2 regions of the Pseudoalteromonas sp. 20-MNA-CIBAN-0454 genome follow, and region 1 is predicted to be linked to the other one. Evidence: predicted binding sites of a transcription regulator. Region 1 holds the regulator's gene; the other holds the start of a gene.
What was found. Region 1 encodes sigma-54, which starts transcription at its own class of promoters, with help from an activator protein. Its sites were predicted from a motif close to GTTGGCACGNNNNTNGNNT; they were not measured.

Region 1 (3,140 bases):
GTTTTCAAGTGCTGCTGGTTATCGCCATCGGGCACTATAAGCGCAACAAAAATATCAACTGGACGATTATCAATTGCATCAAAATTAATAGCGGTTTCGCTTATTAAAATTAAGGCAAGAGGCTCTTGTGCCCCGCTCATACGGCCATGTGGAATTGCTATTCCTCGGCCAATACCGGTACTACCTAGCTTTTCTCTTGCCAATAAAGCAGTGAGAATATCTTGCTGAGGTAAATACGGCATTTTTTTATGCGCGAGTTCACTGATGAATTCTAAAATTCTTTTTTTACTATTAAAAAGGACCACAGCTTTGCTGCAGTCCTGGCATATAAGTGAGCTTAATTTCATAGTGTTAGTGTCGAGCAAACTTCTCTTTGTGTTTAATTACTTGACGATCGAGTTTGTCAATCAACGAGTCAATGGCAGCGTACATATCTTGGTGTTCGGTCGATGCAAATAGCTCAGCGCCACTTACAAAAATTGTTGCTTCAGCTTTTTGACTTAATTTTTCTACATCGAGAATAACATGCACATTAGTTATGTGATCTGAGTGTCTTTGCAGCTTTGCAAATTTATTATTTACATAGTCTCTTAATGAGTCTGTAATGTCTACATGACGACCAGTTAAGTTTAGTTGCATCAGCATTTTCCTCTTTGTTGTACGTCTTAAATCAAGCTTTTACGTTGATTCGACGGGGGAATAGCCAGAGATTCGCGATATTTTGCAATTGTCCGTCTAGCTACTTTAATTCCTTGCTCAGCCAATATATCTGCAATCTTGCTATCACTCAATGGTTTGGCTAAGTTTTCTGCAGCTATCAACTTTTTAATCAGGGCACGTATGGCAGTTGATGAACATTCGCCACCATTTTCGGTGCTTACATGGCTTGAAAAAAAGTACTTAAGCTCAAAAATGCCACGTGGAGTGTGCATATATTTTTGCGTAGTGACCCGTGAAATAGTCGACTCGTGCATTTCAACTATTTCGGCAACATCGTTTAATACCATAGGTTTCATGGCTTCTGGGCCATGTTCAAAAAACGCTTGTTGCTGCTTAACAATACAATTAGTTACTTTCAGGAGTGTTTCGTTTCTACTTTCTAGGCTTTTAATAAACCATTTAGCTTCTTGTAAGTGCGAGCGAATAAATTGGCTGTCACCGCTGGATTTTACTGTACGAGACATAGCCGCATATTGGCTGTTAACACGTATTTTTGGCATGCTATCTGGGTTTAGCTCTACCACCCAGCGGCCTTTTATTTTTTTAACAGACACGTCAGGTATAACGTATTCAGACTCTTCTCTGACAATAGTATCCGCAGGCTTAGGATTAAGCGTATGAATAAGTGTCATTATTTCTTTAAGCTCTTCTTCTTTGAGCTTAGTTTTTTTCATTAACGTACGATAGTCGCGAGCAGCGAGTAAATCGATATGATCAGTTAACACCATTTTTGTTTCGTTAATATAAGGGGTGTCTTTATCAAATTGATTTAATTGAATGCATAAGCATTCTTGCAAGCTGCGAGCTGCAATACCAACAGGATCAAATAATTGAATGCGCTTTAGCACTGCTTCTATTTCATCTAGTTCTACTTCGTGTTCGTCGTCAGTTTCTTGGTTAAAGCTTGCTAAAAGGTCTTCGCAACTGAGGGTTAAAATACCAGAGTCATCTACGGCTTCAACGATAGCTATGGCAATAGCTTCGTCGGTAGGGCTAAAAGGGGTGAGCTGTAATTGCCACATTAAGTATTCATGCAGGGTTTCGGTTGATGCACCTTGATAAATAGATTCATCTTCAGGCATTGGCCCTGATGAAGAGGCAGGCGCTGCGCTCATATATTCATCCCATGATACATCCATGGCCATGTCGTCGCTTATGGTGTCTTTATTTAGTGCTTCGCCGCTATCTTGCTCATACTCGCTTGGGGTGTCGTCAGCAGAGGCGCTAACAGTAATGTCATCTGCTTTTTGCTCGTTTTTACCTGCTGATTCTTCCGTGTAATCTTGTTCATCAACTTCAAGTAATGGGTTGCTATCAAGTGCTTCTTGTATTTCTTGCTGGAGATCCAAGGTACTAAGCTGCAATAAGCGAATAGCCTGTTGCAGTTGCGGAGTCATTGTAAGTTGCTGGCCCATGCGCAGCTGTAATGATTGCCTCATTTATCTCTAACAATCCTTATAAATTGATATGATTAATCTTAGCAGATGCTTATAGTAATAACATAAATATTACAGTTTGAACTGCTCGCCTAAATAAACATCACGTACTGTTTTATCGTTTAATACAAATTCAGGAGTACCAGATGCAATTAGCTCCCCATGAGAAACAATGTAGGCTTTTTCACAAACATCAAGGGTTTCCCTTACATTGTGGTCGGTAATTAGTACGCCAATACCACGATTTTTAAGGTGTTCTATAATTTTTTTAATATCGAGTACTGAAATAGGATCCACGCCAGCAAAGGGCTCATCAAGCAATATAAATTTAGGATCTGCAGCTAAAGCACGTGCTATTTCTACGCGGCGACGTTCACCACCAGATAGCGCCATACCTAAGCTGTCGCGAATATGTTGCAGGCTAAATTCGTCCAATAAACTATTTAGGGTTTCTTCCCTGGCTTGTTTATTTAGTTGCTTACGCGTTTCTAAAATAGCCATTAAATTTTGATACACAGTGAGCTTTCTAAAAATAGAAGATTCTTGTGGTAAATAACCAATACCTAAACGAGCACGGCTGTGCATAGGAAGTAAGGTAATATCGTTATCATCAATTAATATTTTACCTTTGTCGCTATGAACTAAGCCTACAATCATGTAAAAGGTAGTGGTTTTACCTGCGCCATTTGGGCCAAGTAAACCAACAATGCTGCCAGCTTTTACTTCAAGTCCTACATTTTTAACAACTTCACGGCCTTTATAGCTTTTTGCTAATAGCTCTGCTTTTAATGTACTCATGGCTGACCTTTATTGAGTTTTTGTTCTTTTTTTACGTCTACAGGCACTAAAATAGTGTGTACCCGATCAGTTGAGTTTTCATCTTTTTCAGCGCTTATAAGCTGTTGCTCTATATCGTAGGTGATGCTTTTAGCCGTAATTTTTTGCCCAGCTTGAGAAATGTTTGCATCTCCTACCAGGGTTAAA
Region 2 (3,140 bases), on a different contig from region 1:
GAAACGCCATTTTACGCTCATCAATTTCTACATTTAAGCGATTTATATTATCTTTTAATGTTTGATTGAGTAGCTTTTCTTGTTTTGTCGCACTGTCTAAATATGCATAGGAGGCATCTAGTTGCCTGATTGAATTTATTAGCACGCTTATAACCAGAGGCGATACCACAGAGGTAAAAAATACCACTGCCAATATATCAACAAGATTAACTTCTCCAACGGCAACATAATAAAACATACTTGATAAAACAAGCGAAACTGCCAATAACAAAGCATAGCAAATGGCTGCAGTTTTAAACTCACCAAACCGAGTTATTAAACTAGAAAGAACTCGAGCCCAAGGGCTCAAAGAAGAATCGGTCATATATCAGTGTTTCTCTTAGCTTAATTACAAAAAGGTTTAAATTGCATGTTATGGTTAATTTTAGCATTTTCTATCAGCTATTTTCAGGTTGTGCGATAAAAACTCTAATATTTATTGTTTGAATCATTAGCTGGCTACAACTCATCATTCCAGCAATAAATTATTTAGTGTAAAATGCGGCGCTTTATTATTGCTAATAACGAGTAACACACCATGCAAACTAATATGCCCGATATAGCTAACACGGCTCCCGCCTTACAAACTGGTACATTAGACTGGGTGGGAATGGGTGAAATTGAACTGCCATTTATTTTTGAGTCGCATGGCATAACGCCAGTTACTGTTAATGCTAAAGCCCGTGCTTTTGTAAACTTACACAAAGAAGATGCAAAAGGCATTCATATGTCGCGCTTATTTTTAGCGCTCGACACGCTCTCTACTGAGCAGCAAGTTAATCCTCAAACATTGGCTCAAGCGCTCGATTTTTTTATTAGTAGCCACGAAGGCTTAAGTGATAAAGCACTTATAGAATTTAAGTTTGAATTACCACTGCGCCGTAAATCGTTATTAAGCGGCAAGGCTGGCTGGAAAAGCTACCCCGTTATATTAACCAGCACAATTGAACAAGGTGTTATTAATTACGAGCTAAGTGTTGATGTAACCTATTCATCAACTTGCCCATGTTCAGCGGCACTTGCGCGTCAGCTGATACAAAATGCATTTGCCGAAAAATTCAGTCAAGAAACCCTCTGTCAAAAAGAAGCACTAGAATGGCTAGGTACTACGCAAGGTATTGTAGCCACCCCACACTCGCAGCGCTCAATTGCTAATGTAAAAGTAAAGCTCGACAGTAATATTACTCAATTTGACGTAGTTAATTTAATTAACACGATTGAAGATGAATTAAAAACGCCAGTACAAGCGGCAGTGAAACGTGAAGATGAACAAGAGTTTGCCCGCCTAAATGGTCAAAATTTAATGTTTTGTGAAGATGCTGCTCGTAAAATTAAAGCGCTACTAGAAACACAGCAATACAGTGATTACTGGTTACAAATAAATCATTACGAATCGCTGCATGCGCACGACGCACTCGCTATTGCAGTTAAAGGCGTTGCTGGCGGTTATAGAGCTTAAGTTCTTATTTTGCAGTGTTCAATATCCATACGGAAACATACTACTTAACTAACTAATTTAGGCACGTTAATTGCTTTACTTAAGCAGTGTCAATTTGTTGTTATGGAGTTACCGTATGGAATTCGCTTTATTATCAATTTTAGTATTAGTTGTTGGGGCCTCTGTTGTTGCGTCAAAGTTTAACGATGATGGCGGAAACCCTTATCCTTTTACCCGCAAGCAAAATGTATTTACTCAAGTAGAAAGTGCTTTTTTAAATTTATTAGAACGCGCAGTGGGCGATCAGTATAAAATTGTTAGTCGTGTAAAACTAATCGACGTGATTGATTGCAAACAAGGTTTATCGGCAAAGTCTAAGCGTGCAGCAATGGCTAAAGCTAAAAATAAACAGCTTGATTTTGTGCTAGTCGATAAAGAAAAAATGACCATAGTGGCAGCCGTAGACTTAGTAAACAATGCCAATAAAGATGGCCATAAAGCACAACGCGACTGGTTTGTTAATGGCGCATTAGAGGCCGCTGGCATCCCGCATATTCGTATGAAAGTAAAATCAGGCTATCGCCCAAGTGAAGTACGCGACGCTATTATGTTTAAACTTGGCAAACCTGCGGCTACGCAAACAGCTCGCCCTATTCGTACCCGAGTTCAAAAACCAGCGGTACTATCACCTTCTCAAGCTAAAGCGCACTCTACAGCACTAGCCGAAATTTAAAGCAAATAACATAATAAAAAGCGAGCAAAGTAAAACTGCTCGCTTTTTTGTTTTTTAGCGCTAACTTCACGTATAATCAGCGCATTCAAACTCAGGAACTTAACACTATGAATGTTGGTATTATTGGCGCAATGGAGCCAGAAGTTAAAATTTTGCGCGAAGCAATGCAAAATCCACAAACTTTAACTAAAGCTGGTTTTACTTTTTATACCGGTGAATTAGCAGGTAACACAGTAACATTGGTTCAATCTGGTATTGGTAAAGTAGCATCAACTATTGCAACTACATTACTTATTGACAACTTCGCCCCTGATTGCGTAATTAACACCGGCTCTGCCGGCGGCTTTGATCCGTCATTAAATGTGGGCGATGTAGTTATTTCGTCAGAAGTTCGTCATCATGATGTTGATGTAACTGCCTTTGGTTACGAAATAGGTCAAGTACCACAAATGCCAGCAGGTTTTGCAGCACACCCTAAATTAGTGGCTGCTGCAGAGCAAACTATTGCGCAAATTAGTGACGTAAAAACCTTAGTTGGTTTAATTTGTACCGGCGACATATTTATGTGTGACCCAATACGCATTGAAAAAGCCCGTAGCGACTTTCCTACAATGCTTGCAGTAGAAATGGAAGGGGCATCAATTGCGCAAACCTGTCATACACTTAATACACCGTTTGTGGTTATTCGCTCGATGTCAGATATTGCCGGCAAAGAGTCGCCGCAGTCGTTTGAAGAATACCTAGAAACAGCATCAATCAATTCATCTAAAATGGTAGTGGCGTTACTTGAAAAGCTAACGGCAGTTTCACTGTAAATGCTCAGCAATATGGTTCAAAATCACTTGGACTTTATTGTGTTTATAATGGCGCTCCTTGCTGAGCGCTTTTTACCACTTGTTAGTTGGTATCATCCTAACACTGCTTTAACGG

Region 2: the regulator sigma-54 is predicted to act here: its motif matches at 1,556-1,574, upstream of AAEZ22_RS03305 (DUF2726 domain-containing protein).

What each region holds. Positions count from the first base shown of each region.
Region 1 covers NZ_JBEOOB010000011.1:8,037-11,176, forward strand. Annotated here, with positions in the region: gene ptsN (PTS IIA-like nitrogen regulatory protein PtsN) at 1-347, opposite strand, end outside; gene hpf (ribosome hibernation promoting factor) at 352-639, opposite strand; gene AAEZ22_RS07190 (RNA polymerase factor sigma-54) at 666-2,159, opposite strand; gene lptB (LPS export ABC transporter ATP-binding protein) at 2,229-2,954, opposite strand; gene lptA (lipopolysaccharide transport periplasmic protein LptA) at 2,951-3,140, opposite strand, start outside.
Region 2 covers NZ_JBEOOB010000004.1:138,668-141,807, forward strand. Annotated here, with positions in the region: gene arcB (aerobic respiration two-component sensor histidine kinase ArcB) at 1-364, opposite strand, end outside; gene folE2 (GTP cyclohydrolase FolE2) at 578-1,498, shown strand; gene AAEZ22_RS03305 (DUF2726 domain-containing protein) at 1,614-2,210, shown strand; gene mtnN (5'-methylthioadenosine/S-adenosylhomocysteine nucleosidase) at 2,318-3,025, shown strand; gene AAEZ22_RS03315 (cobalamin biosynthesis protein CobD/CbiB) at 3,026-3,140, shown strand, end outside.